3 regions of the Sediminicoccus rosea genome follow, and region 2 is predicted to be linked to each of the others. Evidence: predicted binding sites of a transcription regulator. Region 2 holds the regulator's gene; each other region holds the start of a gene.
What was found. Region 2 encodes LexA, which represses DNA repair genes until DNA is damaged. Its sites were predicted from a motif close to TGTTCTANNTANGTTC; they were not measured.

Region 1: the regulator LexA is predicted to act here: its motif matches at 7,581-7,596, upstream of R9Z33_RS17915 (ImuA family protein).
Region 3: the regulator LexA is predicted to act here: its motif matches at 4,431-4,446, upstream of uvrA (excinuclease ABC subunit UvrA).

Annotation. Positions count from the first base shown of each region.
Region 1 is NZ_CP137852.1:3,745,112-3,755,246, reverse strand. Features, by position in the region: gene R9Z33_RS17940 (NAD(P)/FAD-dependent oxidoreductase) at 1-19, shown strand, start outside; gene R9Z33_RS17935 (MATE family efflux transporter) at 25-1,347, shown strand; gene R9Z33_RS17930 (hypothetical protein) at 1,342-1,767, opposite strand; gene R9Z33_RS17925 (error-prone DNA polymerase) at 1,962-5,108, opposite strand; gene R9Z33_RS17920 (DNA polymerase Y subunit UmuC family protein) at 5,343-6,692, opposite strand; gene R9Z33_RS17915 (ImuA family protein) at 6,811-7,578, opposite strand; gene R9Z33_RS17910 (serine protease) at 7,749-8,543, shown strand; gene R9Z33_RS17905 (DUF1127 domain-containing protein) at 8,552-8,782, opposite strand; gene R9Z33_RS17900 (LysR family transcriptional regulator) at 8,887-9,750, shown strand; gene R9Z33_RS17895 (Bug family tripartite tricarboxylate transporter substrate binding protein) at 9,803-10,135, shown strand, end outside.
Region 2 is NZ_CP137852.1:3,494,839-3,504,973, reverse strand. Features, by position in the region: gene R9Z33_RS16940 (response regulator transcription factor) at 64-903, opposite strand; gene R9Z33_RS16935 (response regulator) at 884-3,784, opposite strand; gene R9Z33_RS16930 (TRAP transporter substrate-binding protein) at 3,781-4,911, opposite strand; gene lexA (transcriptional repressor LexA) at 5,906-6,592, opposite strand; gene R9Z33_RS16920 (DUF4387 domain-containing protein) at 7,230-7,553, opposite strand; gene R9Z33_RS16915 (acyclic terpene utilization AtuA family protein) at 7,556-8,902, opposite strand; gene R9Z33_RS16910 (Bug family tripartite tricarboxylate transporter substrate binding protein) at 8,914-9,882, opposite strand; gene R9Z33_RS16905 (LLM class flavin-dependent oxidoreductase) at 9,906-10,135, opposite strand, start outside.
Region 3 is NZ_CP137852.1:4,036,265-4,046,399, forward strand. Features, by position in the region: gene R9Z33_RS19425 (peptidylprolyl isomerase) at 1-351, opposite strand, end outside; gene coaD (pantetheine-phosphate adenylyltransferase) at 425-925, opposite strand; gene gyrA (DNA gyrase subunit A) at 922-3,630, opposite strand; gene ssb (single-stranded DNA-binding protein) at 3,799-4,320, opposite strand; gene uvrA (excinuclease ABC subunit UvrA) at 4,467-7,394, shown strand; gene R9Z33_RS19450 (hypothetical protein) at 7,395-7,586, opposite strand; gene R9Z33_RS19455 (bifunctional acetate--CoA ligase family protein/GNAT family N-acetyltransferase) at 7,677-10,135, opposite strand, start outside.

The DNA of each region.
Region 1 (10,135 bases), 250 kb from region 2:
GGTGGAGCGCTTCGCGTGAGCGCCATGGCGCGGCCCAGCTCGGCCGAGCTGGCCAAGCGGATCCTGGCTTTGGCCGCGCCCACCACGGTGCTCTCCGCCTTGCAGGTGGTGGCGCTGCTGATCGAGACCTGGATCGCGGCGCGGCTCGGCCGTTCGGCGCTGGCGGGCTGGGCGGTGGTGCTGCCCTTCGCGCTGCTGCTGGGGCAGATGTCGGCGGGTGCCATGGGCGGCGGCGTGGTCAGCGCCATCGCCCGCGCCTTGGGTGCCAAGAAGCCGGAGGAGGCCTCGGCGCTTGCCGTGCATGCGCTGCTCATCGCGCTCGGCTTCGCGGCCATGTTCGTCATCCTGCTCGCGGGCTTCCCCTGGACGCTGCTGACCTGGATCGGCGGGCCGGAGGCGGCGGCGGCGGGTGCGCCCTATGCGGCGGTGATGTTCGGGCTCGGCGCCGTGCCGGCCTGGATGGCCAATACGCTCGGCTCCATCCTGCGTGGCGCGGGCAAGCATGCGCTGGCGGCGCGGGTGCTGAATTTCGCCTGGCTCGGCTACCCCGCGCTGGGCTTCGTGCTGGCGGAGGTGCTGGGCCTCGGGCTGATCGGGCTCGGTCTCGCCTTCGCGCTCTGCTTCTGGGCGGCGGCGGGGGTGATGGCGAAGGTCGTGTTCTCGGGTGCTGCGGGCTTCACGCCCAATCTGCGCGTACGGCTGGAATGGGCGCTGTTCCGGCGCATCCTGGCCGTCGGCGCCATCGCCTGCACGCTGGCGCTGATCGCGAACCTCGCCACCATCCTGGTGACGGCGCGGCTCGCCTCCTATGGCGCGGCGGTGGTGGCGGCTTACGGCGTCTCGGCGCGGCTGGAATTCATGATGATCCCGCTCGCCTTCGGCGTGGGCTCGGCGCTCACGGCCCTGGTCGGCCGCGCGGTGGGGCAGGGCGATTGGGAGACGGCGCGGCGCACCGCCTGGGTGGGCGGGATGATGGCCTTCGGCGTCTGTTCCAGCGTGGGCATCTCGGTCGCGATCTTCCCGATGTTCTTCGCCAACCTCTTCGCCTCGGATGCCGAGGTGGCGGCGATCGCGGCCCGCGCGCTGACCTTCATCGGGCCGGCCTTTGGCGGCTTCGGCCTCGGCATGGCGATGTATTTCGCGGCGATGGGTGCGGGGCGGATGGGCTACCCGATCGCGGCCGGCCTCTCGCGCCTGGGCATCGCGGTGGGCGGCGGCTGGCTGCTGGGCGATGTGCTGGGCTTCGGCATGGATGGGCAGTTCCTCGCCGTGGCGCTGGGTGTCACCGCCTATGGCGTGCTCGCGGCGGTGGCGGTGCGGGCCAGCGTCTGGGGGCCACGCTCATAGGCGCGGCTCGAAGGTGACGCCGCCGCGGCGCAGCGCGCAGGCCAGGAGGATGAGCGCCGGCATGGCCCGATAGGCGGCAAGCGGCGGGGCCAGGCGATGCAGCAGGCCGAGCGCCACGCTGCGCCGGCCCTGCTGCACGGCGCCGATCGCCAGCAGCAGCGCGGCCTCCGTGGTGTGGATCGCGGGGCAGAGTGGGCAGGCGAGCTGCAGGCCGGGCAGGGCGCGCAGCAGCGGATCGAGGCGAAGCGCCGCGCCCTCGATGCCCGCGGCGGCGAGGACCAGCGCGGCCTCCGCCACCGGGCCGGCGGGGCCGGGCCCGGCCCAGGCGCGGGCGGCATCCAGCAGCAGCCGCTCGGGATCGGGCAGGTTGTCCGCGCACTCATTGAGGTGGGGCCAGGTGGGAAGGCCGCGAGTCGCCATGGGCAGGTTCTCCGTGCTGCGGCGAGTATGCTGCAAATGAGAATGATTCGCAAATAACCATTGGGACGGCCTCTGGAGGATCCGGCCGCACCGCCGCCGGCGGCTACGCGATGCCTTCCCCAACCACGCCACATGTCGGAAGGCCGCCCCCCAAGCCGCCGCAGCCTGCGCCGGCGCTCGAGGCAAGAAGGCCATCACTTAAAATCCCTGCTGGGCTGGCGTAGCGCTTCCTTCCGCTTCACCCGTGGATCGGGCGAGAGGTTGGGCCGCAGCACCTCATCCGCATGGGCGATGGTCCTGGCCCAGGTGTCGCCATCCAGCTCATGCAGCCCGTGCAGCAGGGCCGAATGATCCTCCAGCTTGCGGACCAGCAGGTGCAGGATGGGCACATGCGCTTCGGTGCGCTCCAGGCGCCCTTCGGCGATGACCAGGCGTGCCGCCACCACCTCGCGCCGGAAGCGCTGCGAGATGTCGGGGAAGAGGACGAGATTGGCCGTGCCGTGCTCATCCTCGATGGTGAAGAACATCACGCCCTTGGCACTGCCCGGCCGCTGCCGCACCAGCACGAGCCCCGCCACGCGCAGCCACTTCCCCTGCCGCGCGCGGGCGTAGTCCAGCGTGCTGACGGCGCCGCGCCGTGCGAGTTCACCCCGCAGCAGCGCCAGCGGATGCGGGCCGAGGGTCAGGCCGGTGCCGGCATAATCCAGCACCACGCGCTCGCCCGCCGTCGCCAGCGGGAGTTGCGGCGCGGCCTCGGTGATGGGGGCGGCGAGGGCTGTCGCGTGTTCGACGGCCGCCGCTTCCCAGAGTGCCGCGCGGCGGTCGAGACCCAGGCCCCGCAGCGCATCGGCCTCGGCCAGGCGCTCCACCGCGCCCCGATCCAGGCTCGCACGCCGCACCAGGTCGCGGAAATCGGCGAAGGGGCGTGCGGCCATGATGCGCCCGGCCACCTTGTCGGAAAGGCCCGTCACCTGGCGCAGGCCGAGGCGCAGCTCTTCCCCCTCCAGCGTGCAGTCCCACTCGCTGATGGTCACATCGATCGGCCGCACCCGCACGCCATGCTCGCGCGCGTCGCGGATGATCTGCGCCGGCGCATAGAAGCCCATGGGCTGGCTGTTCAGCAGCGCCGCCGCGAAGGCCGCCGGGTGGTGGCATTTCAGCCAGGCCGAGATGTAGACCAGCTGCGCGAAGCTCGCCGCATGGCTCTCCGGGAAGCCATAGGTGCCGAAGCCTTCCAGCTGGCGGAAGCAGCGCTCGGCGAAGCCGGGGTCATAGCCGTTGCGCGCCATGCCCTCGAGGAACTCCGCGCGGAATTGCGGGAGCTGGCCGTTGCGCTTGAAGGTCGCCATGGCACGCCGCAACTGGTCCGCGCGCGTGGCCGAGAAGCCGGCGCCGACGATCGCGATCTTCATCGCCTGCTCCTGGAAGAGCGGCACGCCGAGCGTCTTGCCCAGCACCTCCTCCAATCCCGGCGGCACCTCCACCGCCTCCTCGCCATTGCGGCGGCGCAGATAGGGATGGACCATGTCGCCCTGGATCGGGCCCGGGCGCACGATCGCGACCTCGATCACCAGGTCGTAGAACTCGCGCGGGCGCAGGCGCGGCAGCATGTTCATCTGCGCCCGGCTCTCCACCTGGAAGACGCCGAGGCTGTCCGCCCGGCTCAGCATCTCATAGGTGGCGGGGTCGTCCTGCGGGATTTCGGTCAGCGCCGACTTGCCGATCAGCGCCAGGCCGCGCCGGATGCAGCTCAGCATGCCCAGGCCCAGCACATCCACCTTCAGCATGCGCAGCGCCTCGATGTCGTCCTTGTCCCATTCGATGGTGTGGCGGTTCTCCATCGCCGCGCGGGTCACGACGCACAGCTCGGTGAGCGGCCCGCGCGTGATGACGAAGCCGCCGACATGGGTGGCGAGGTGGCGCGGGAAATCCTGGATCTCATCGGCCAGCTCGCAGGCGAGCTTGAGGCGCGGGTCCTCCGCATCCAGCCCATGCTCGGCCGCGATCTCCGCCCAGGTGGCGTCGCCCGCCCCCCAGACGGCCTTGGCGAGCGGCGCCGTCACCGCCTCATCCAGGCCCAGCGCCTTGCCCACCTCGCGGATCGCGCTGCGCTCGCGGAAGCGGATCACGGTGGCGGCGATGGCCGCGCGGTGGCGGCCGTAGCGTTCGTAGATGTGCTGGATCACCTCCTCGCGCCGCTCATGTTCGAAATCCACGTCGATGTCGGGCGGTTCGTCGCGCGCCTCGCTGATGAAGCGCTCGAAGAGCAGGTCATGCTTGTCGGGCGGCACGGCGGTGATGCCGAGCGCGTAGCACACCGCCGAATTGGCCGCCGAGCCGCGCCCCTGGCAGAGGATGCCGCGCGAGCGCGCATAGCGCACGATCTCGTGCACCGTCAGGAAATAGGGCGCGTAGTTCAGCTTCGCGATCAGCGCGAGTTCATGCGCGATCTGGCGCGCCACCTTCGGCGGCGTGCCTTCCGGCCAGATCCGGCGCTCGGCCTCGGCCACGCGGGCTTCCAGCGTCTGCTGCGGGGTGCGGCCGGGGTCGAGGATCTCATCCGGGTATTCATAGGCGAGCTCGCGGAGGGAAAACCGCGCGACCTCCGCCAGCTCCGCCACGCGATCCACCGCCGCCTCATGCCCCTGGAAGAGGCGGCGCAACTCGCCCTCCGGCTTGAGGCAGGCCTCGCCATTGGGCTCGGCGTCCAGGCCGAGCTCCTCCACGGGGCGGCCCAGGCGGATGGCGGTCAGCACATCGGCCAGCCGGCGCCGCTGCGGGACGTGGTAGCGCACGCCGCCGGCCGCGATCAGCCTGGCACCCATGGCGGCCAGCGCATCGAGCCGCGCGCGGTCATCGCCGATGGCGCGGTGATGGGCGGCGACCATGAGCGGCATCGCCAGCGCGCGGCCGAACTCCGCCGCATCGCGCCGGAGCCGCGCGGCGAAGGCGGCGTCGGGCTTGCGAGGGGCCAACAGCGCCAGGGCCTGGCCGGGTGCGGCGGCGAGCAGCGCCTCGCGCGTCAGCGGGCATTCGCCCTTGGGCGCCTCCATCCGTGCCGCCGAGAGCATGGCGGTCAGCCGCCCATAGGCGGCGCGGTCGCTGGGCCAGGCCAGGTATTCCGTGCCGTCCAGCAAGGTGAGCCGCACACCCAGCAGGTAGCGCAGCCCCGCCTGCTCGGCCGCCACCATGGCCTGCACGCTGCCGGCGAAGCCCTGCCGGTCCGCCACGCCGATCAGCGAGTGGCCCAGGCGCTGCGCCGTCTCGACCAGCTCCCGCGCATGCGAGGCCCCCTCCAGGAAGGAGAAGTTCGAGAGCGCCGCGGGCTCGCCATATGTCATGCCCTCAGGCGCCGGGCGCCGGCTCCGCCGGCTTGGCTTCGGAACGCTGAAGCGTTCCGCCGCGCCTATTCGGCGCGGATACGCGGAGGGCGCTCCCGCGCTCGGATGAGCAGCGCTCCTTCCGAGAATCCGGCCGCGCCTGCGGCCGGCGCCGCCCAACCGGACCCATGGCCCGGCGCACCCGTGGCGCGGCGAAGCCAAGCCGGCAGAGCCGGCGCCCGGCGTCTGAGGGCATCAACACACATATCCATGCAGATACCACTTGGCGTCCGCGGCGCCGGGGGCGCCGCTGCGGCAGACCCACCAGCGGGCGCCGTCCTGGGTCTGCACCAGGTAATAGTCGCGCGGGCGGGCGCCGTGGCCGCTCCACCATTCGGGCTCCAGCCGCTCCGGCCCCATGGCGCGCAGGATGCGGTGGCTCTGCCGCCCCAGCCGCAGCAGGGAAGGGGGCGCATCGGGCAGCAGGGCCACGGCCTCCAGCGCCAGGGGGCGCCGCAGCAGCCGCACCGGGCGTGACGCCGGCTGGAACTCGGCCACCTTCGCGAAGGGGCTGACGCGGCGCAGCGCGCGCTCGGGCCAATGCGAGGCATGGGGCGCGAGGCGCCAGAGCTTCACCCGCTGCCCCAGCCGGTCGAGCAGAGCGGCCAGTTCCTCGGGCGCCGTGTCCTCGCCCGGCAATCCGGCCTGGCGGGGGGCAAGCGCCTCCGTCACCTCGGCCGCCAGGACCAGGCGCTCGAAGCCCAGTTCGGGCCGCAGTTCCTCCACGCGCCGGGCCAGCAGGCGGTGCAGATGGGCGGGCTCGCGGCTCGCCTGGCCCAGGCCCTGGCGGAGTTCCTGCCAGGAGGCATCGCCGCGGAAGGCGGTGAGGCGCAGCACCCGCGCGCCCTCGCCGGCGGCGAGCAGCCCCTCGCAAAGCTGCGCGATCAGCCCGCCGATGGCGCGCTCCAGTCCTGGGGCGGTGACCAGCGGCGAAAGGCAGTCCCGCGCCACGCGGTGGCGGGGCGGCGGGCGGATGGGGGTGAAGGGGGCGATGGCGCCGCGCAGCGCCGCCAGTTCCTGTGCGATGGCGGGGCCGAAGCGCCGGGCCAGCGGGCCGCGCGGCTGTGCCTCCAGCGCCGCCACCTCGCGCAGGCCGAGGCGATGCAGGGCGGCGATCACCTCGGCCGGCAGGGCGAGGGCGCTGACCGGCAGGCGTGCCAGATCGGGCATGGGGTCCAGCACCTGGGGGGGCAGGCCGGCGCGCAGCAGGGCGGCCAGCGCGGCGGGGGCAGCGCCGATCAAGCCCCGCGCCGGATGCCCGGCTGTCTCGAAGGCCGCCAGCACGCGGGCCAGCAAAGCGGGTTCGGGCTCCGGCAGGCCGGTGGTCTCGATGAGCAGCCCTTCGTCGCGCCAGAGGCCGACGAGGGGGGAGAAGCGCAGCGCCCAGATGGCGGCGCGCGGGGAGGCCAGGCCTGGCCCGTGCAGCATGAGGAAGCGGCGGGTTCCGGTGGCTTCCCCGGTGGCGGGGGCGAGGGCCGGTGCCACTGGCGGCCCCGCCTCGAAGAGCGGCAGCCGCGGCGTCCGTGCAGCGCGCCGCCCCGTCATGCGCCATGTGCCTTTTCGGACAAATGGATTTTCCGGGCCGCGGCGCGCAGTGCCTTGAAGGGATTGGGGGCTGGGGCCTCCCGGGCCCAGCCCCCGGAGGCCTCTTTTCGTGCCCTTTTCATGCGCCCAACGCCCGCCGGCTTGGCGCGGCCGCCCCCATCACCCGCAATTCGCCCCTGAGCGCGTCCCACTCGCCCGCCCAGGCCCCCGGCCGTCCGCCCCGCGCCCGCAGCAGCGCGATCTCCCAGGCCGGGTCACCGAGCTGATGGACCGAGCCACCCTCGCTGGGCCGGGCCGCCAGGCGCCAGCGGGTCAGCGCCGCGGTGGGGCCGGGGCTCTCATCTTCGCCGCGCAGCAGCAGGCCGATGCCGCCCCCCGTCTCGGCGGCAAGTTGCAGGCGGCGCGCGGCGGTGAGGTCGGGCGTCACGTTCATCACCAGGGCGGCGGCGATGGCCGGGCAGCGCAACCCTTCCTCGGCCGCCCAGAGCGCATCGGCCGGGCGGGGCGCGCGGACCAGGATCAGGCTGGCGGCGGAAAGGCCCAGGCTGGCGAGGCCGGGCGGATAGGCATCCGGCTCATCGGCGATCCAGAGGACGGAACGGCCGGGCAGCGCCGCCTGGGCGCGGGCCAGCAGCAGGCCAGCGAAGCCCATGCCGGCCCCGGGCTCGGCCGCCAGCACCTCATGCAGCCCGGCGAGCGGCAGGCCGCCCCAGGGGAGGTGGGCGTCCAGCTCGGGCGAGAGGGGCAGGGTGGCACGGCCGGTCTCGAGCCCCGGATCGAAGCGGGCGATCCGCGCGCGCAGCCCCGCCAGCAGGGCGGCGCGGTCCATCGCCGCCGGGCTGGGCGTCTCGGGTTCGGGCGGGGAGGGGCGCGGGGAGAGCAGCATGTTGTTCTTGAAATGTTCTAATCCCTGGCGCCCCCGCAGGTCAAGCTTTGGGTGCCGCGACAGGGTCTTGGAGTTCCATGTCCGACGTCCATCTTTCGGAAATTGTTAATTTTTACATCTCAATCTGAAGGAGATCGAACCGCGGGTGCAACATTGCCATGCCGGAAAACATGCGCCGCTTTCTCGGAATGTTCCTGGGGTTGCTGCTTCTGGCCGGCTGCGCCGCCCTGCCGGCGGAGCAGGCCGCGGGGACGCCCGCCGCGCGGGTGGCGCGGGACAGCCTGGCCAGCCTGCAGGCGGGCGGCGTCACCGTGGGTGCGGCGATCGCGGTGGATGGCCGCCACGTCCTGACCAACGCCCATGTGCTGCGCCAGGCGGGTGGCCCGGTCACGCTGCGCCGGGCCGATGGGCTGGCCGAGGCGCCGGCCCGGCTGGTCGCCGCCAGCCCGCGCATGGACCTCGCCGTGCTGCGCATGCCCGAGGGATTCCTGCGCCCGGCGCCGCTCGCGCCTGAATTGCCGGTGACGGGGGAGGCGGTCTGGGCGCTCGGGCCCGAGGGACTGGGGCGCGCCCTGGCCGAGGGGCGGGTGGCGCGGCCCTATGTGCAGATGCGCGGCTTCGGCCCCGGCTTCACGGCGGGACTCGGCGCGCTGATGGGATTTTCCGGCGGGCCCGTGGTGGATGGCAGCGGCCGTGTAATGGGGCTGACCACGGCCCTGCCGCAGCCGGGCGCCGCGCCGCTGCTCGCGGCCCTGACCGGCATGGACCTGGCCGGCCTGGCCGAGGGGGCACGGCGGCAGGTCTTCATCCTCGACATCCGCGAGGCGATGGCCGAGGCGGAGCGCCTGGGCGTTCCGCTCGCCGCCGCGCCGGAGCAGCCGGCGGTGGCGATGCGCCATCGGCCCTGGCGGGAGGCGGCCGGGTGGGCGGCGGGCCGGCTGGCCGGCACCGCCCCCCGACCCTGAGGCCGGGTTCAGCCGCCCTGGATGTCCCAGGGCTTGCGGGCGGCCTCGAGCTGCGCGTCCAGCCGCGTCACGCCGATGTCGCGCAGCAGATGCGGGTCCAACTCGGCCAATTGGCGGCGCGTGTCATAGGCGCGCCAGAAGCGGGCCAGCCACGTCACCCAGCCAAGGCCGACCTTCGGCGTCCCGAACCGCGCGGAAAGCCGCAGGGCGGAGGGAAGGGGGCTGAACTGGGCGGACATGATCTTTTCCTTTGGTGAAAGCGCCCTTGGGTTATCCCAGCCCTGGAATCATCATTCAAACGACTAATCTTGACGGTGAACATCAATTATCGTGATGTTGCCACATGAACCTCCCCGCCGGCCTCGACCCTGAACTGCTCCGCAGCTTCGTCCTCATCGCCGAGGGGGAGAGCGTGACCCGCACGGCCGAGAAGATCGGCCGCACCCAATCCGCCGTCTCCATGCAGATGCGCCGCCTCGAGGAGATCCTGGGCGAGGAATTGCTGCGCCGCGGCCATCGCGGCCTGGAGCCCACGCCCAAGGGCGCCTGGCTGCTGGAGCGTGCCCGCACCCTGCTGGCGCTGAACGAGGAGATCATCACCACCTTCCGGGCGCCCGCACTCACCGGCCAGGTGCGCCTGGGCAGCCCCGATGACTACGCCCTGCAATGGCTGCCCGGCATCCTCGCGCATTTCGCCCGCACCCATCCGGGGATCGAGGTGGATGTGCTCTGCATGAGTTCCGAGGAACTCGCGCAACGCCTGGAGCACGGCCATCTGGACCTCGCCCTGCTGACCGAGGGCCATGGGCGCGATGGCGAGGAGGTGTGGCGCGGCCCGCTGCGCTGGGTGGGCCCGCAGGGCAGCACGCTGCACAAGCGCGACCCGCTGCCGTTGGCCGCGGCCCATCCCGGCTGCACCTGGCGCCGTGCCGCGCTGGAGGCGCTGGGGCGCGAGGGCCGGCGGGTGCGCGTCAGCTACAACAGCACCACGCAGTCGGGCTGCTTCGCTGTGGCCCTGGCGGGCCTGGCGCTGACCATCTCGACGCCGACGCGCCTGCCGCCGGGGCTGGTCTGGATGGGGGAGGCGGAGGGCCTGCCGCCGCTCGGCGAAATGGGAATTCTCCTGGCGCTGGGCGAGGCGCCGCTGCTGCCCGGCGGCAAGGCGCTGGTCGAGGCGATCCGCGCGGGCTTCGCACAAGCCGCTTGAGGCGGCGCGCATGGCTGTGATCTGCTGCCGCGGTCACACCGGGGAAACCAACATGCAGCGCCGTTCCGCCATCACCGCCCTGCTCGCGAGTCCCGCCCTGGCCACGGGAAGCTGGGCTCAATCCTGGCCCGAGCGGCCGGTCCGCATCATCATCCCCTTCCCGCCGGGCGGCTCGAACGACACGGTGGCGCGCATCCTGCAGCCGCGCCTGCAGGAGATCCTCGGCCGGCCGGTCGTGGTGGACAACCGCGCCGGCGCCTCGGGCTCCGTCGCCTCGACCGAGACGGCGCGCGCGCAGCCCGACGGCCACACCTGGATGCTGGCGAATGATACGCTGGCCGGCAATGAGACGTTGATGAGCCTGCCCTACCGGGTGATGGAGGCC
Region 2 (10,135 bases):
TCGTCATCGCAATGACGTGGAGAATGGTTGAGTTGTGTTGATGCGCGCGTCGTCCACCCGCGGTCAGCCGGGGGCGGCGGTGGGGAATCCTGCAAAGGCGTAGCCTGCCGGCCGAACCGTCACGATGACGCCAGAACCGAGCTTCTGCCGCAGCTTGCAGATGACCGTGTCCACCGCCCGATCTCCCGGATGCAGCGGCCGCCCGAAAACGCGGTGGCAGAGGTCTGCGCGGCTGACAGCTGTGCCTCCCGCGTTCGCCAGTTCCTGGAGCACCCCGAACTCTGCCGTGGTGAGGCCGCAGGGGGTGCCATCCGTGCGGATCACGTCCCGCCGGGTTTCTGACAGCGCCCAGGTGTATCGGGGCAGCTCCGCGGCGGGACGCATGCGGCGCAGCACGGCGCGCATGCGGGCCATGATCTCGCGCTGCGGGACGGATTTGTGGACCTGGTCATCGGCCCCCATCTCCAAGTTGATGATCCGGTCCACTGGATCGGACATGGCGGTCAGGATGATCACGGGAACGCCGGACACGGCGCGAATGCGGCTCAGGACCTCGGTTCCGGTCACGTCGCCCAGGTGCTGCTCCAGCAGGATCAGGTCCGGGGCCTCAAGCTGCAGCCGAACAGGCAGTTCAGCCGGATCCTGAATGGAACTCACGCGGTAGCCGTGGCCGGTGAGGTACTGCGTGAGCCGGCGCAGATGCTCGGTGTCCCGATCCAGCAGCAGGATCCGCTCCGCGAGCGGCGCGGGCGGTGCGCCGGCCTCGCGCCGGCTGACCCGGGTCGTCTTTGCGCCCATCAGCGAGGCCCGGCCCCCGCGTGCCTGGATAGGCTCATGGAGGGATGGCGCCGCCTCGGGCCGGTTGGCCATGGAAGGCATGGCGTCACCCTCGCTCGTGCGCATGCCTTTCCTCCGTGACCGAGGGATCCGCCTCATGGAGTTCGCGTTCGAGCGCTGCCGTGGCCCTCTGCCAGGCGGTGAATTCGCGTGAAACCTCGCCGCCGGTCACGGCCACATGCTCGAGGCGTGTCGTCGCCTCTGCCGCCGAAGCGGCATCGAGTTCGCGCAGCACAGGCGCAAGTCGCCGGGCTGCGGCCGCGAGGCTGGTCATGTCCCCGCGTGCGGCGTGTCCTGGCAGCAGGTTCAGCCCGGTCCGCACCTCCTGCATGAAGCCGCGGATGATTGGCTCGGCCGCTGCGCCCATGCGCTCGCGAAGCCTTGCAGCACCATGGGCCAGCCCGTCGGCCGGGCCAGCCGACGCTTCTCCTCGCCGGCGTGTCACTTCGGCCAACTTGTCCAGCAGCTGGGCGCGGTTGATCGGCTTGGCCAGGTGCCCGTCCATGCCTGCTTCCAGGCAGGCCTCGACCTGGTCGATCATGGCCGAGGCACTGAGCGCGATGATGACGACATGGGCGGCCGGACCCTCCAGAGCGCGGATGCGGCGGGTCGCTTCCAGCCCGTCCATCCCCGGCATCTGCACGTCCATCAGCACCACGTCGTACTGCGTGCGCTGGACCGCCTCCACCGCCGCCATGCCGTCGGCCACCAGGTCCACGACATGGCCCGCTTTTTCCAGCATCACGCGCGCCAGGCTGCGGTTCACCAGGATATCGTCGGCCACCAACAGGCGCAGCTGGCGCGTGGCCTCGGGCTCGGCCGCGGGAGATGGTTCGGATGCGAGCGCTGCGTCGGCAATCTCGGGTTCACTGACCGCCGGCACCGGCAGCTCGACCCAGAACAGTGCGCCGCGGACGGGAGCGGAGTCACAGCCGATCCGCCCGTCCATGGCGGCCACGAGCTGTGCCGAAATGGCGAGGCCGAGCCCGGTGGAGGGTGCGCCCGGCTCGACCGGCGCACCGATCTGGCTGAAGTCGCGGAACAAGAGGCTCCGCTTTTCCTCTGGGATGCCGGTGCCCGAATCCTCCACCTCGATCCGGACCCAGCCGGGCCGGATCTGGCTCAGCCGCATGACCACGCGCCCGGCAGCCGGCGTGAACTTCACAGCGTTCGACAGCAGGTTCAGGAGGATCTGGCGAAGGCATAGCGGGTCCACAAGCACGGTTGCGGGAAGGGCGGCGTCCACGTCGAGCGCGAGGGCGATGCGACGGCGCTCCACCTCGGGCGCCACGAGGGCCGCGCACACCTCGGCAAGCGGACGCAGCGCTGTAGCGCGGGGCTTCATGTCCAGGCTCCGTGCTTCCGCCTTGGAGAGATCGAGCAGCGTGTTCACCACGTCCCGCAGATGCGCGGCCGCGTTGTAGACAAGGCCCAACTGCTCGCGCTGGCCTGTACCGAGATCGCTGTTCTGCAGCAGCAACTCCGCGAAGCCCAGCACGGCATTCAGCGGTGTGCGCAGCTCATGCGACATGCGGGCGAGGAACATGCCCTTGGCCGCCGAAGCGCCCTGCGCCATGTCGCGCGCAACGCTGAGCTCCGCCATGGCGCGCTTCAGCTCCGTGATGTCGGTGCGGATGCCCACGATGCCGCCATCGGGCATCGGGCGTTCCGTCAGTAGCAGCCAGCGCCCATCCGGGAGCAGGCGCTCGAATTGCAGCAGTTCGCCTCTGCGGCGGCGCTGCTTCAGATCATGGAGGAAGGCCTCGATCGCGGCCTCGGTCGGCTCGCCTTTGAGCTGCGGATATTGGCCGCGCCTGGCGCCTTCGCGAATGATGTCGTCGAACCGCGCCCCTGGCTGGATGAAGGGAGCGGAGATCCGGTACATGTCGCGGTAGCTGCGGTTGGAGACGACCAGCCGGTCCTCCGCGTCGAACATGACGAAGCCGTCCGTCATGCTGTCCAGCGCATCCTCCAGCTGCCGCCGCCAGGCAAGGCGATCCGCCTCTGCGCGGTCACGCTGGGCGAGCCACACGATCAGAGCGATCATGAGGGCGATGGTCAGCACCACGAACGCGGCCGAAATCATCACAGTGCGGTCGCGGTTGGCACGCCAGGCGGCCAGTGCAGCGTCCACCTCCATCTCGGTCGAGAGCCGCAGTGCCGGGTACAAGGTCTGCCATGATGTGCCGATCACCTCGCGCCCATCGAGGCGTGAAGCGTGGATGGCTGGGGTGGTCCTTTCCCCTGTGCTGGGGGCGAGCCGAAGCCCCTGGCTCTGCGCCGTGGCCGCGAGAATGGTGCCGCCCGCACGCTCCAGCCAGACCCGGAGCCCTGGAGTCTCGATCCCCGGCGCCATCAGGTTGGCAAGCATGGGAACCTGCACCTCGGCCACGCCATGCACGTCACCCAGGCCCGGAAGATGCAGCGGCCGTGCGAAGAAGACCGACCACTCGCCATTGGCCGCATTGCGGACCGGCTCGCTCACCAGCAACCCGCCGGCGCTGAGGCCTGCGCTGACATAGCCTGGCCCGATCGGAGCTGGGAGCGGACGCCGGCGCGAAGCCGGCAGAGCCGCCGCGATGGTGCGGCCAGCGCCATCCACGAGCAACAGATCACGGACGGCAAAGTTCTGGCTGTTGATATGGCGCAGTTGCCCGTTTACGCGCTCCAAATCTCGGCTTTCGGTCGTATTCGCTGCCGTCCCGGGGCTGCTCAGGACAGGCGCGAGCAGGGCGGGAAGGCTCGCGAGTGTAGCATCGACCTGAAAGAGCGTTCGGTTGATCGCGTCGCGGACGGCGTGCCCCGCGCGCTCGGTCAAGCCGGTCGCGCTCTCCATCGCTGTGCGGCGAGAGGCATCAAGCAATGCCGCGACCGCCAGGGCCTGTGTGAGGAGGAGCACGACGCCGCAAACGGCAATGCCGATGCGAAGGGGGCGGCCATGGGTCATTGTGTTGGCATCCCGGCGCGGATCCCGGTCGTGGCAGCGAGGCTGTCATTCCAGACGCGGGCACAGTTTTCGCCACAGCGGTCTAGCCAGCGCGGCAGTACCGTCTGGCGCACGAGGCGCTGGCGCATCTGCTCATCGGCGGCGCTGACCGGAACCACCCGCATGCGCCCTCGGAGGCCGCCCGTGCAATCCGCGTGACCGGCATTGCAGCGCAGCCCCTGTAAGGTGTCCTGCTCCGCCGCTGTCCAGATTTCCTCTTCCAGCGCGGTCAACCCGAGGCTGATCTGGCTACGTACCTCGTCGGGCAGGGCTGCCCAGCTTGGTCCGTGCGCGGCGAAGACGCTGACACCCCAAGAGAGTGCCATGGTGTGCACATGGCTCGTCACCTCATGAAGTCCGATCGAGTTGCCCGACAATGTGCCCGTGATGGCGCATTCCACCGTGCCCCTGCGGATGGAGCCGACGATCTCCGCGAAGGGAATGACGACCGGAAGGGCGCCGACTGCTTCCATGAGATCGGCCTGGGTGGCCGAGGAGGTTCGGACACGTCGGCCCACGATGTCGCCGAGGCCGGAGAAGGGACGGGCGCAGAAGAGCACCTGAGCCGGGTAGGCATAGACCGCGAGCACTTCCAGTTCGTGATTCTCTCGCAGGATGCGCGTGAAGACGGAACGGAATGCCTGCACATTGCGCCGCAGGTGGGCCATGTCCGGGTTCAGAGCCGCAAGGTCGGAGGCCATGAGTTCGGGCTCGTCGGCGCCCGCGATGGTGAGGATCAGTGTCCCGAAGGGCACCACGCCGACGCGCATGAGATGGATGAATTCAGAGCCCCGGATGCCGCTGCGGTCGAAGGGGGCGATCTCTGCCTGGACGCGTCCACCTGTCAGGCGGGGGACGCGCTCGAGCCAGAATGGGACCTCGTAACGGTCATATTGGGTCACGCCGGCGAGCCCGCCCACGATCTTGAGCTGGATGGGCGCCTCCTGCGCCGAGGTTGTCTTGGGCGTCACGTCGAGGGCGATAAGAAGGAGGATGGTGACCCCAATCCTGCAGATGCGCCGGAGCCTTCCTCCCGCCATCCAGCTTGGCTGCAACAAAGGCCCGGCGTGGCCCGGTTTGACGGTCATCTGCTGCCATCTCGGATTGTATTAAGGAACTCTTAACACGTTAAGGTTGTATCAGCGGATGGATGGCCGTTCCAGTCTTCGGTAGAAATGAAATGTTGAGTTTTGTAGTCAGATGTTGATGTTTCGCCCTTTGGTGCTGCCTGCACTGGAACTTAGACGGGTGCTTCGGGGATCGCCGAAGGAACGAAGCGCACAAGAATGCGAGGAAAAAGAGACTAAAAGAAGATTTTTTCGATAAAGCGTAGTCGGGGCACGATCGCGATCTGCGGTCAGGCTTCTCCCTGGCGAATCTGCTGCACCGTGAGGATGCCGTCGTGAGGAGCCTTCTCGGACTCGCACGGCTTCGCGAACCGTCAAACGGCCCCAGCCCCTTCCCCCGGGACGGCCTGTTCGACCGGCGGCAGGCAGCCAGGGTAGTTGGGCTTCTTGCCACTACTTCAGCCCACTGCATCTACTTCGGGGCGCCACGGGTCGCCCGGAGTGCCGGGGTGCTGATACGGAGAAATGCCCAACTCTTCCGCGATCCTCCGCCACGTGGTCAGTGAAGAAGGGCGGATGGATGGAGCGCGCCGGCGAGCCGCGCGCTGCACAGTCGGGATGGCAACCCACCGCTGCTTCATCCCCCGCGTGCAAGGTATGTTCAGTTCCGGAAGGTCGGAATAGCGGGAGGTCGTGCCAGCACCTGGCTAGGCTCGCATGTCGTCAGTCCACGTGGGAGGGCTTGTGGTCCACGTCCAACGCCGGGTCGACGGGATGCGAGGCGGCACACTGCGCTCACCCTTTCCCATTCAGCATCCGAAACACGGTGCCACCGATATGGTCGACCTTCGCCCGGACTGCTCTACAGCGCCTGCATGAAGGGGGAGCTGACGGGCTACTCGCCTCAAGGGGCGCAGCGGCTTCGAAGGAGAGGACAACTCATTTCGGTCACGGCAGCCACCTTGTCAGGCAGATCCGCTGACCCGATCGAGAACTGGTCCGCTCCTGCTGTTAGCTATTTTCGGTAGGACCGGATCAAGCCGGACAGGGTGCCCTGCACCTCGACCCGGTCAGCGCCGAAAATCTTGGTCTCGTAGAGAGAGTTGCAGGGCTCGAGCGCAATAGAATTGCCTCTCTTCCTGATTTTCTTCAGGGTTGCCTCGGCCTTGTCGACCAGGGCAACAACAATGTCCCCGTTCTCGAAGGTCGACCCGAGGCGGATGACCGCGATGTCGCCGTCCAGTATGCCCGCATCGCACATCGAATCGCCGGTGACCTTCACTGCGTAGTGCGGGCCTGCGTGAAGGATATCGGACGGCACGTCGATATAGGAATTCGTCTCGCCGATGGCCTCTTTCGGGCTGCCTGCGGCAATATTGCCTAGAAGCGGAATTTTATGGGCCCTGGTCTCCGAGAAAGATTCAATGAACGGATCAACGGATCGCAAAGATGAGATCGATTTATCTTGCCGGTCGCTACCCATTTTTTGCGTTGGGAGGCGAACCACTTCAAGAGCTCGGGCCCGATGGGCGCGTCGACGGAGAAAACCTCGTTCCTCCAATGCAGTGATGAGGCGATGCACACCCGATTTTGATCTGAGATCAAGGCCATCCTTCATCTCGTCGAACGAGGGGGAAAACCCCGTTGTCTCGAGATGCTGATGGATGAACATGAGCAACTCATGCTGCTTGCGGGTGAGCATGCTATGACAACTTCCATGGGTTGGCAGCACGATCGCGCTGCTAGCCGGTACAAACCATAAACATTCTGCTTGTTCTACAAAGGTTCTGCCGGCAGGTCAAACAGAGTTTTCGAGGCGTTGGCCGGGTCGGCCAGATTCAATCGGGCGCTACGGCGCGAGTTCTTGGGCTGATGCCGTTCCGTTGCTCGGTGACCGCCCCATCTCGCTGCTGCGAAGCGTACAATGCGCCCGGCGCTCGGGTGGAGCGCGGCTTCCCTGCCTCCGATCGCCCCTTTCAGGAGGCCGCGCAGATCACGGAACCGCCCGCCAATACCCGCCGGGCCCACTTCTACTCGGGTTGATCGTTGACGCGACACAATCGGTCCGCTGCGCCGGACACCCGGCTATGACGAAACGCAGTGGAAGTCGTCGCTTCTGCGTGATCACGGGCTCGGCGGCTGTCGTCTGATCCGTCTCCACCGGTCACCCACGGCGAGAGATCCGGCCTGCCTCCGGTCCTTGCCGACTGCGCCCTTGAGCGGTCGGTGTGACTCGGGCCTCAGCAGGGCTAGGACACTGGCTGCTCTTCGCTGGGCTGTCGGGTTGGCGCCATCTCTGTCTCACCGCGTCTCAACTGCGGCGGCAGCCCATGGAACAGCTACGGTGCATCGTTCAGAGGGATCTCCACATCGAGAAGCGGCGCGTGCTGTTGGGCGCCGTAGACATCCGTGTCTCCAAAGCCCCCCGCTGGCACAAGGCGTGGCAAGCTAGCCTTGAAAGCGGCCGCAGCGTCATAGGCCGTGAAGAGCACATCCTCTTCGGGCACGCCGTAGAGTCGAGCGAAAAGTGCCGGGTTCAGAACGCCCGTCGCCTTCACGCGGCGATAAAGCTCGTGGTCCTCGAACAGGACGTCGATCGTGACGATGAAAGGGCCGGCATTCTTGCTCTTGCAGACCTGCGCGATGTCACGGATGCGGGCCATGGTCAAACGCTCTCATACTCGATGGGGAAGATGGCGCAGGGGTCGTTCAGCGCCAACGTGTGGAAGACGCTGAAGCGGTAAAGGGGGCCCAATTCGATGTCGGATGGCGAGAAGGGAAAGGCCATGTTCCCCTCCTTGCAGAGCCTGCCCGGGAAATCAGCATGCAGCAGCGATGTCCGTGCCATGGCCAGGACGGCACTGGCGATTTCCTGCGTGCCGGCGACCACCTCGATCACGAAACCCAACTCGTGGCCGGTGACGGCGGGCGTTGGCTCCCAGCCGGCCATGACCCCATCCTTTCCGTAGACGCGAAGTGACATCCGCCAAGCCGAGGGCGGAACGCCGAAAGCTTCGGCCTTGGCCGAGACCTTGACGCGATGGACGGCCAGGTAGTCATCGATCTGACGGATCAGCACGGGGTCACGCGTGCCGCAGATGGTGATGGCGCGATAACCGTCGCGCTCAACCCCCTCCAGCTTGACCGTGTACTGCGCTGAAGGAACCCAGCGCATGCCGCTGACCTTCACTGCGCGGTCACTCACCGGCTCGAAGGTGACATCCGAGGTATCGAGCATGCCGCCCGGCTCCGTGTGGTGAATTGGGCTCGCGTTTTCATGCAGGGCAAAGTTGGCGACGGAGAGGGGCGTGCAGCGGCGGATCGGGTTGGGAGGCTCGCAGACGAGGTGATCGTCACGGAGGGTCACCAGCAGGCAGTCTGGCTCCTTTGGGACAGCCGGCTCGGCGCCGCACTCCAGCATCTTGCCGGCATACCAGGCGACGGCGGGCGGGATGCCCGCGCGCAACGCGACGGCAGCCCATTGGGCTGGGTCACTGCTGCGGCCGCAGAGAATCACTTGCGCACCACCATCCAGCGCACGCGCGATGGGCTCTGGACCCATCATGGCGACGATGCGTTCAGCGCGATCAATGGTGGCTGCGTCGAGGGGAGGCAGCTTGGCGAGCGCCTTGACGCGCCCCGAAGTGACGGCCTCGCGCAGCATGGCACGCTCCGGCTCGGCATGGATCAGCGCCATCCGAAAGGAGAGTTGTTCCTCGCGCGCGATCTCGCGGACCAGTGCCGCTGTGTCCTGCAGATGTGGCTCGCCGCCGGCGCCACCGGCGGTCCCGATGATGCACGGGATCTTCGCCGCCATGGCAGCCAGCAGCATCAGCTTGAGGTCGCGCTTCACCGAGAGGCGCGAGGTGAAGGAGGTGCCGGCGCCCAGGTAGTGCGGCCCCGGATCGGTGCTGCCGCCATCGGCGCCGATTGCATGCGGCGCCCGCGCCATCCCGATTTTCAGCGATTCCTCGGCATAGCCATAGCCGAGGATACCGCTGGTCGAGAGCATCCGAACTTCTGTCATGGCGCGCGCCGAATCAGACCGTCGCGCGTGGCCTGCTCCCATTTTGCGTCATCGGAGCGCATCAGGGCCTGCAATTGCTCCAGGTCCATCGGTGCTGCCTCGTTGCCGAGCGTGGCATAGCGCGCGCGCATGGCAGGCGTGGCGATGATCTCGTTGATCGCGGTATTGAGCTGGGTGGCGATCGCTGTCGGCAGGCGCGCCGGGGCGAGAATGGCGAACCAGCCCACGAAGTCCGTCCCCGGCACGCCGGCCTCGGTCAGCGTGGGCACCTCGGGCAGGTAGGGCGAGCGTTGCGGCGAAGTGACGCCGATTACACGCACCTGGCCGGAGGCGACAAGCGCCGCAGCCGTGGCCGGGCTTCCCCATGCGACAGGCAGATGTCCTGCCGTCAGGTCTGCCAGATAGGCGCCGCTGCCGCGATAGGGCACCTCGTTCAGCTCGATCCCGGCGCGGAGGGCGAATTGCCGTGCCGCGAAGGAGGATTGCGCGTCCGATGTTCCCTGGGGGACGCCACCCGGCTGGGCACGGGCCGCGGCGATCAGACCGGCGACGTTCTGGAACGGCGCGCGCATGCTGGCCATCATCACCATCGGGTACCTGGCGGTGATGGACAGCAGCGTGAAGTCCGTGACCGGATCGTAGGGCAGGGGCCCCAACTGACGGGCCATGATGTGCGTGCTCGTTTGAGCGCCGAGCGTGTAGCCGTCGGGCGCGCTACGGGCCACGGCCTCCGTGCCCACGATTCCGTTGGCGCCCGGGCGGTTCTCAACCACGAAGCTGCGGCCAAAGCGGGCGGTCAGTTGCTCGGCGATGGCGCGCGTTGTCACATCCGTGCCACCGCCCGCGGCGTAGGGCACAATGATCCGCACGCTGCGCGAGGGCCAGACATCTTGCGCCCGGGCGATAGTCGGCAGGACGATGGCTGCACCGAGTGCGGTGCGGCGTGTGAGGGTGGTTGCTGGCATCGTTTTTCTCCCGGTTCTTGGTTTCAGGTGCGCCAGTCTCGCGCATTCGGGCGCTTGAGGCCCAGGTTTTCGCGCAGCGTCGGGCCCGCATAGTCCTTGTGATAGAGCCCGCGACGCTGGAGTTCGGGCACCACGAAGCGCGTGAAGTCCTCGAAAGCACCAGGCGTGTGGGTCGCGGCCAGCACGAACCCGTCGCAGGCGCGGGTCGTAAACCAATCCTCCATCTGGTCTGCCACGTCCTTCGGCGTGCCCA
Region 3 (10,135 bases), 540 kb from region 2:
CGCGCTGTTCGGGTCCTGGGCGCGGGCCATGCCGCAGGTGCCGCGCAGGAAGCGCGCGCGCGACGGCGGGCTGAACTCGGCGCGCAGGTCGGCGAAGCCGCGGTCGCGGAAGCCGCCCATGCCGGTGCCGGTCGGGTCGCCGCCCTGGGCCATGAACCCCTCGATCACGCGGTGGAAGGGCGTGTTGTCGTAGAGGCCCTGGCGGGTCAGCGTCTTGATGCGCTCGACATGCAGCGGCGCCAGGTCGGGGCGGAGCTGGATGGTCACGCGGCCATTGTCCTTCAGCTCCATGATGAGGGTGTTCTCGCGGTCCGGGGCGGCCTGCGCCTCGGCTTCATTGTTCTCGGACATCATCGCTCCTGCTGCGATCAGGGTTGTGGTCATAAGCGCGCGGCGGTTCATGGGTGATCCTCCGTTGTTGGAATTACTTGCGGACTTTCGCCAGCGTCCGTTCCAGCGTCAGCGCCGGCACGAAGCTGGAGACGTCTCCCCCAAGCTGCGCGATCTCCTTCACGAAGCGCGAGGAGATGAAGTGGTTCCTCTCGCTCGCCATGAGGAAGACGGTCTCGATCTCGGGATCGAGCCGGGCATTCATCCCGCACATCTGGAACTCATAGTCGAAATCGGAGACGGCGCGCAGCCCGCGCACGATCATCTGCGCCCCCACCTCGCGCGCGAAGGCGACGAGGAGGCCGGTGAAGGGCCGGACCTCGATCACGCAGCCGGTGCGGCTGGCGATGGCAGCGGTCTCGGCCGAGACAAGCTCGGCGCGCTCCTCCAGCGAGAAGAGCGGCCCCTTGCCGATGTTCATGGCGACGCCGATGACCAGGCGGTCCACCAGCCGCGCGGCGCGGCCGATGACGTCGAGATGCCCATTGGTCACCGGGTCGAAGGTGCCCGGGTAAAGGGCGACGCGGTCAGTCATTCCGGGGTGGCTTCCTGTTCATTGTCCTCGGCTTCTTCGTCCAGGACGGGGAAGCAGCTCGTCACGCGCTCCGCCTCGTCCAGCCGTTGCAGCATGACGCCTTGCGACTGCCGCCCGGTCTTGCGCACCTGCTCCGCCTCGAAGCGGATGGCCTGGCCGCCATCGGTCATCAGCATGATGTGGTCGCCCGCCTGCACGGCGAAGCAGGCGACGACGGCGCTGCCGGTGCGGCGGCTCAGGCTGATGCCGTTGATGCCCTGCCCGCCGCGGCCGGTGACGCGATACTCATAGGCGCTGCTGCGCTTGCCGAAGCCGCGGTCGGTCACGGTCAGCAGGAACTGCTCGGCCGCCTCCAGCTCCGCGATGCGCTCGGCCGTCAGCGTGATCTCGGCGGCGCCGGCCTCCTCGGCTTCCTCCGGCGCGGGCGCGGGCTCCGCCGCCTCCTCCGTGCCTTCGGCGCGGCGCTTGTGCTTGAGGTAGGCCGCGCGCTCCTCGACCGTGGCATTCACATGGCCGAGCACCGCCAGCGCGATCACCTCGTCGCCCTTCGCGAGGCGGATGCCGCGCACGCCGGTCGAATCGCGCCCGGCGAAGACGCGCAGCGTGTCCGCATCGGCCACGAAACGGATCGCCTTGCCCTGGCGGGTGGCGAGCAGCACGTCATCGCCCTCGCGGCAGGTGGCGACACCGACCAGCGAATCGCCCTCCTCCAGCTTCATGGCGATGAGGCCGGAGGAGCGGACATTGCGGAAATCGCTCAGGCGGTTGCGCCGTACATCGCCGCTCTGGGTCGCGAAGACCAGGTGGAGGTGCTCCCACAGGCTTTCATCCTGCGGCAGCGGCAGCACGGCGGTGACGCTCTCGCCCTCCTGCAATTGCAGCACCTGGCGCAGCGAGCGGCCCTTGCCGTTCGTGCCGCCCTCCGGCAACTGCCAGACCTTCTCGCGGAAAGCGATGCCGCGGCTCGTGAAGAACAGCACCCATTGATGGGTGTGGCCCACGAAGCTGCGCACCACCACGTCATCGGCGCGCGTCGAGGCCGCGCTGCGCCCCTTGCCCCCGCGATTCTGCGCTCGGAACACATCGAGCGGCGTGCGCTTCACATAGCCATCGCGCGTCAGCGTCACGATCATCGAGGCCGGCGCGATCAGGCTCTCATCGTCAATATCGGCCGCGTGCTCGACGATGCGGGTCAGGCGCGGCTGGTGCAGCGTGCCGCGGATCGCCAGCAGCTCGTCCGTCATGACCTCCATGCGGCGCGGCCGGCTGGAGAGGATCTCCAGCAGCTCGACGATGCGCGCCCCCACTTCCTTCAGCTCGGCATCGATCTTCTCGCGCTCGAGCCCGGTGAGGCGTTGCAGGCGCAGCTCCAGGATGCCGCGGGCCTGCGCCTCGGTCAGGCGCATGGTGCCGGCGGGCGAGAGCTCATTGCCCTCGTCCTGCACGAGCGCCACCAGCGGCGCCACATCGGCCGCCGGCCAGTCGCGCGCCATCAGCGCCACGCGGGCGGCGGCGGCGTCCGGGCTTTCGCGGATCAGGCGGATCACCTCGTCGATGTTCGCCACCGCGATGGCGAGGCCGATCAGGTTGTGCGCCCGCTCCCGCGCCTTCATCAGGCGATGGCGCGAGCGGCGGAGGATGACTTCCTCGCGGAAGGCGATGAAGGCCTGCAGCGCCTCGCGGATGCCCATCTGCTGCGGGCGGCCGCCATTCAGCGCCAGGAAATTCACCGGGAAGCTGATCTGCAGCGAGGTCATCCGGTAGAGCTGGTTCAGCACCACCTCCGCCACCGCCTCGCGCTTCAGCTCGATCACGATGCGCAGGCCCGAGCGATCGCTCTCGTCGCGGAGGTCGCTGATGCCCTCGATGAGCTTGGAGCGCACCAGCTCCGCGATGCGCTCGATCAGCACCGACTTGTTCACCTGGTACGGGATCTCGTTGACGATGATGGCCTGGCGGCCACCCTTCATGTCCTCGATCACGCAATCGGCGCGCAGCGGGATGGAGCCGCGCCCCGTCTCGAAGGCGGAGCGGATGCCCGAGCGGCCGAGGATCAGGCCCCCCGTCGGGAAATCCGGGCCGGGGATGATCTCCATCAGCTCGGCCAGCGTCGTCTCCGGCTCGGCGATCAGCTTGAGCGTCGCGTTGATCACCTCGGTCGGGTTGTGCGGCGGGATGTTCGTCGCCATGCCGACGGCAATGCCGCCCGCGCCATTCACCAGCAGGTTCGGGAAGGCGGCCGGCAGGACGCGCGGCTCCTCGGCGCTTTCATCGTAGTTCGGGATGAAATCGACCGTGTCCTCGTCAATGCCCTCCAGCAGGGCGGCGGCGGACTTCGCCAGGCGCACCTCGGTGTAGCGCATGGCCGCCGGCGGGTCGCCGTCCATCGAGCCGAAATTGCCCTGGCCATCCACCAGCGGCACCCGCATCGAGAAGCCCTGCGCCATGCGGACCATGGCGTCGTAGATCGCAGAGTCGCCATGCGGGTGATACTTGCCCATCACGTCGCCGACGACGCGGGCCGATTTGCGGTGCGGCTTGTCGGCCGTGTAGCCCGCCTCGTGCATGGCGTAGAGGATGCGCCGGTGCACCGGCTTCAGCCCGTCCCGCACATCGGGCAGCGCGCGGCTGACGATGACGGACATCGCGTAGTCGAGATAGGAGCGGCGCATCTCCTCTTCGAGGGCGATGGGGGCCACGTCCATGGGCTTGGGGATTTCGTCGCTCAAATGGCTGGTCCTGGTTGGTTGGACACCCAGGGGCTCTGCCCCTGGACCCCGGCAGGAAACTCAGTTTCCTGCACCTTCGACAGATGGTGGTGCAGGAGGCTCGCCTCCTGCTGGGGGTGCGGGGGGCAAAGCCCCTCGCAACGCTCAGAACGGAATATCGTCATCCATATCCGGCTTCTTCCCCGCATCCCAGCCGCCCGAGCGCGGCGCGCCGCCGCGGGCCGGGGCCGAGCTGCGCTCCCCACCACCCGAATACCCGCCGCCGCCGCTGCGGCCCGAATACCCGCCCTCCTCGGCCATCTCGCCGCCACCACCCGAGGAACGGCCGCCAACCAGCGCCAGCTCGCCGCGATACTGCCGCAGGACGATCTCGGTCGTGTACTTGTCCTGGCCCGAGGCGTCCTGCCACTTCCGGGTCTCCAGCTGGCCCTCGATGTAGACCTCGCTGCCCTTCTTCAGATAGCGCTCGGCGATCTCGCCGAGCTTCTCGTTGAAGATGGCGACGGCATGCCACTCGGTCCGCTCCTGCTGGTTGCCCTCGCGGTCCTTGTAGCGCTCGCTGGTCGCGATCCGCAGATTCACGACCTTGCCGCCATTCTGGAAGTTGCGCACCTCCGGGTCCTTGCCGAGGCGGCCCAGGATGATCACCTTGTTCACACCGGCCATGCGCTGCGACTCCTTGCAATTTGGTTCCGGAACCTAGCTTTTCCGGATTGGCCGGGCCAGCCCCGCGCCAAGGCTTGGCACCCGCCCCTATTCTGGTGCAAAAGCACCGTGAACACAATGCGAACATTCTGCCTGGAGTGCCCCCCATGCCGCGCGACGCGCATCCCCCTGCCCAGGCGCCCCTGTCTGAGAACAAGACCGACCTGATCCGCATCCGCGGCGCCCGGCAGCACAATCTGAAATCGGTGGATCTCGACCTGCCGCGCGGCAAGCTCGTGGTGCTGACCGGCCTTTCCGGCTCCGGCAAGTCATCCCTGGCCTTCGACACCATCTACGCCGAGGGCCAGCGCCGCTACGTCGAATCGCTCAGCGCCTATGCGCGGCAATTCCTCCAGCTCATGCAGAAGCCCGATGTGGACAGCATCGAGGGCCTCTCGCCCGCCATCTCCATCGAGCAGAAGACCACCAGCCACAACCCGCGCTCCACCGTCGGCACGGTGACCGAGATCCATGACTACATGCGCCTGCTCTGGGCGCGCGTCGGCGTGCCCTACAGCCCCGCCACCGGCCTGCCGATCGAGGCTCAGACCGTCTCGCAGATGGTGGACCGCGTGATGGCCATGCCCGAGGGCACGCGGCTGCTGATCCTGGCGCCCGTCATCCGCGGCAAGAAGGGCGAGTACCGGAAGGAGCTCGCCGAATACCAGCGTCGCGGCTTCGAGCGCGTAAAGATCAACGGCACCCTCACCTTGATCAGCGAGGCCCCCAAGCTCGACAAGAAGCTGAAGCACGACATCGAGGTGGTGGTGGACCGCGTTGTGGTGCGTGACGGCCTGGCCCAGCGCCTGGCCGACAGCTTCGAGACCGCCTTGGCCCTGGCCGACGGCATCGCCTATGCCGAGAATGCCGATGGCGGCGAGCGCACCGTGTTCAGCCAGAAATTCGCCTGCCCCGTCTCCGGCTTCTCCATCGAGGAGATCGAGCCCCGCCTCTTCAGCTTCAACTCCCCCCAGGGCGCCTGCCCCACCTGCGACGGCCTGGGCACCGAAAGCTTCTTCGACCCCGCTCTGGTCATCCCCAACCCGGCGCTGAGCCTGAAGGAGGGCGCCATCGTCCCCTGGGCCGGCAATGCCAGCAGCCCCTATTACGACCAGACGCTGGTGAGCCTCGCCAAGCATCTCAAGATCGGCATGGAGACCGCCTGGGAAGACCTCCCCGAGGCCGCGCAGCACGCCATCCTGCATGGCACGGGCGGCGAGGCGGTGACGCTGCGCTACAAGGACGGGCTGCGCGCCTATGAGGTGCAGAAGCCCTTCGAGGGCGTGATCCGGAATCTCGAGCGCCGCTTCCGCGAGAGCGACAACCCATGGGTGCGCGAGGACATGGCGCGCTATCAGGCGGACAAGCCCTGCCACGCCTGCGGTGGCCATCGCCTGAAGCCGCAATCCCTGGCCGTGAAGGTCGCGGGCTGCCACATCGGCGAGGCCTCGGCCCTCTCCATCCGCCGCGCGAAGGATTGGTTCGCGGGGGTGATGGAAACGCTCACGCCGCAGCGCCAGGACATCGCGCGGCGCATCCTGCGCGAGATCGAGGACCGGCTGCAGTTCCTGAACGATGTCGGCCTCGACTACCTCTCGCTCTCGCGCTCCTCGGCCACGCTATCCGGCGGCGAGAGCCAGCGCATCCGCCTCGCCTCGCAGATCGGCTCCGGCCTGACCGGCGTGCTCTATGTGCTGGATGAGCCCAGCATCGGCCTGCACCAGCGCGACAATGAGCGCCTGCTCGGCACGCTGCGTCGCCTGCGGGACCTCGGCAATTCCGTCATCGTCGTCGAGCATGACGAGGATGCGATCCGCACCGCCGACTACCTCGTGGATATCGGCCCGGGCGCCGGCAAGGCGGGCGGCACCATCGTCAGCCAGGGCACGCCGGAACAGGTGGCGGCCGACACGAACAGCCTGACCGGCGCCTATCTCGCCGGCCGCCGCGAGATCCCGATGCCGGCGCAGCGCCGCGCGATCGACAGGAAGCGCATGCTCCGCGTCGTCGGCGCCACCGGCAACAACCTGAAGGATGTGACAGCGGAGTTCCCGCTCGGCACCTTCACCGCCATCGCCGGCGTCTCCGGCGGCGGCAAATCGACGCTCGTGATCGAGACGCTGTTCAACGGCCTCAGCCGCAAGCTCATGGGCGCCTCCGTCGTGCCGGCCCCCCACCAGCGTATCGAGGGGATCGAGCTGATCGACAAGGTCATCGACATCGACCAGTCGCCCATCGGCCGCACGCCGCGCTCCAACCCCGCAACCTATACCGGCCTCTTCGCCCCGATCCGCGACTGGTTCGCCGAGCTGCCGGAAAGCCGCGGCCGCGGCTACAAGCCCGGCCGCTTCAGCTTCAACGTGAAGGGCGGCCGCTGCGAGGCGTGCCAGGGCGACGGCGTCATCAAGATCGAGATGCACTTCCTGCCCGACGTCTACGTCACCTGCGACACCTGCAAGGGCAAGCGCTACAACCGCGAGACGCTGGAAGTGAAGTTCCGCGGCAAGTCCATCGCCGATGTGCTGGACATGACGGTGACCGAGGGGCGCGAGTTCTTCGCCGCCGTGCCCAGCATCCACGAGAAGCTGCGCATGCTGGAGGAGGTGGGCCTCGGCTACATCCACCTCGGCCAGCAGGCGACGACGCTTTCGGGCGGCGAGGCGCAGCGCATCAAGCTCGCCAAGGAACTCAGCCGCCGCGCCACCGGCCGCACCCTCTACATCCTGGACGAGCCCACCACCGGCCTGCATTTCGAGGATGTCCGCAAGCTGCTCGATGTGCTGCACGCGCTGGTGAACACGGGCAACACGGTGGTGGTGATCGAGCACAACCTGGAGGTCATCAAGACCGCAGACTGGGTGCTCGACCTCGGGCCTGAGGGCGGCGAGGGCGGCGGGCGGATCGTCGCCTCCGGCACGCCGGAGGAGATCGCCGCCAATCCGGAGAGCCACACGGGCCGCTTCCTGCAGCCCATCCTCGCGCGGCATGCGCCCGTCGTCGTGCCGAAGGCCAGGCGCGGGCGCAAGCCCGGCTGATCAGTGCCAGCGGCGCGGCGGGCCGTAATGGTGCCCGTACCCGCCGCGATAGACCGGCTGCTGATACGCGTAGCCCCGGCCATACCCGCCGCCATGGTAGCGCGGATGCGGCGCGACGCAGGCCGCGAGGCCGATGAGGAGAGAAAGCACGCCCAGGGCGCGGGCGCTGCGCTGGAAGGAAAGCCTGGCCATGATGGCCTCCGGGAGCGACGGGGTTGCATCTGTCGCTGACCGCAGGAAAGCGCCGCCGCATGGCGGCAGCACGCCGAAATCAAGGCGGAATCACAGCGCCATCTTCGCCAGCATGATGTCGAAATCCTCAGGGCTGCGGCTGAGGATGAAGCCGAGCTTCCGGACGAAGGCCAGCATGGGCGCGTTGTCCGCCAGGACATGGCCCACGATCTCGGTCACACCCTCATGCCGCGCCCATTCGATGGCGCGCTCCATCAGATGCCGCGCGAGGCCGGTGCCCTTGGCCGCCGGGCTCACCACCACCGCGAATTCGGCACTGCTGCCCGTGCCTTCGCGGATGATGCGCGCCGTGCCGTAGTTCCGCCCGTCGCGCATCGCGATGAAGGCCATCTCCCGCCCGTAGTCGATCTGCGTGAGGCGGGCGAGCATGGCGGGCGGCAATTCCTTCATGCTGGAGAAGAAGCGGAAGCGCACATCCTCCGGCGGCAACTCCAGGAAGAAGGCGCCCTGCGCCGCCGCATCCTCGGGCCGGATGGGACGCACCTCGAAGACGCTGCCATCGCGGCCGGTGAAGGGCGCCACCCACTCCACCGGATAGGGCGGTATGGCGAAGAGTGCGCTCGCACCCTCGGGCCGCAGGCGCAGCGAGGCATCGGCCGCCACCACGCCCGAGGCATCGGCGAAGATCGGGTTGGCGCCAAGCGCCATGATCTCCGGGAAATCCACCTGGAGCTGGCTGATCCGCACCAGCGCATCCGCAATCGCCGGCTCGTTCACCGCGGGCCGGTCGCGGAAGCCCGGCAGCAGGCGCGAGAGCCGCGTGCGCGCGATCAGCCCATGCGCCAGCGGCAGGTTGAGCGGCGGCAGGTCCAGCGCCTCGTCGGCCGCGATGTCGGCCGTGGTGCCGCCCTGGCCGAAGCCGATCCAGGGGCCGAACATCGCGTCCTCGCCAATCCTCAGGCGCAGTTCCATGCCGCCGCGCCGCGCCATGGGCTGCACCAGGAAGCCGCTGAGCGTGGCCTCGGGCGCGCGGCGGCGCACCTCCTCCTCCATCTGCTCCCCGGCGGCGCGCACGCTGTCGAAGTTGCGCAGGTTCAGCACCACGCCGCCCACCTCGCTCTTGTGGCGCAGCAAGGCGCGGATCTTGAGCGCCACGGGCGGGCCGAGCGCCACCGCCGCCACCGCCGCCTCGGTCGGCGTCGCGGCGCGGCGCGGCGTGAGGGTGGGGATGCCATAGGCCGTGAGCACGGCCAGCGCCTCATCCTCGAAGAGGTCGCGCCGCCCCTCGGTGCGCGCGGTCGCGAAGATGGCGCGCACCGCCGCACGGTCGGGCGTGAACTCCAGCACGTCGGAGGCGGGGAGTTCCGCCGCCGTCGCGCGGTTGCGCCGCTCGGCGGCCAGGTGGGCCGCACCGCGCACCACCGCCTCGGGCGTGTGGAAGGCGGGCAGCCCGGCCCCCGCCAGTGCCGCGCGCTCGGCCCGCGCGCTCGCCTCGCCGGTCCAGCCCAGCAGGATGGGCGCGCCGCGATTGCCGCGCGCGGCAGCCGCGAAGGCCTCGATCGGCGCGGGCTCCTGCTCGGGCGCGTGCAGCGCGATCACCACATCCACCTCGCCCGCATGCGCCAGCAGCCGCGCCGCCTCGGCCAGGGCCGTGCCCGCCCGGCTGCCAAGCGAGAGCGGGTTGCGCGCTTCCCACCCCGCGGGGATCAGCGGCGCCAGCGCGGCCTCGGTCTCCGGGCTGAAGCGGGCGAGCCTGAGGCCCTGCGCCAGCGCCTCATCGGCCGCGAGGCGCGCGACGCCCAGGCCATTGGCGATGATGGCAATGCGGTCCCCCTGCCCGGCGCCGCCGCGCGGCTTGGTGCGGGCCAGCGTCTCCGCCGCCGCCAGCCATTCCTCGAAGCCCTGGGCGCGCAGCACGCCCGCGCGGCGCAGCACGGCCGCCATCACGCCATCGGCGATGCCGCTCGGGTCATCCATCCGCCCGCCCGCGCGCAGCGCCAGCACCGGACGCGTCCGCGCCACCGCGCGCGCCGCCGAGACGAAGAGCCGGCGCTGCTTGATGCGACGGATGTCCAGCATGACGCAGGCCGTTCCCGTGTCCCGCGCCAGCCAGTCGAGCCCCGCCGCGAAGCCCATGCCGTCATTGGAGCCGACGCCGATGATATGGCTGAAGCCCAGCCCCTCGGCCGTCGCCCAATCGATCACCGCGCGCGCGATGGCCGAGGATTGCGCAATGAGCGCGAGCCGCCCGGGCTGGATCGGCAGGTGCGAGAGCGTGGCGTTCAGCCCGATCCCGGGCAGCGCCAGGCCGAAGCTGCGCTCGCCCATCGCGTGCACGCCCGCCGCCGCGGCCCGCGCCGCAAGGCCGGGGGCGGCCGTCGGCACCACCACGGCGAAGCAGCCGCGTGCGGCAAAGCGCGCGAATTCCCTGGCCTGCGCCTCGGGCGGGACGCAGAGGATGGCGAGGTCGGGCGTGCCCTCCACCGCCGCGAAGCCATCGCCCATCAGGGTGCCCTGGAAGCCGCCCGCCGCGAGGTTGCGCGCCAGGA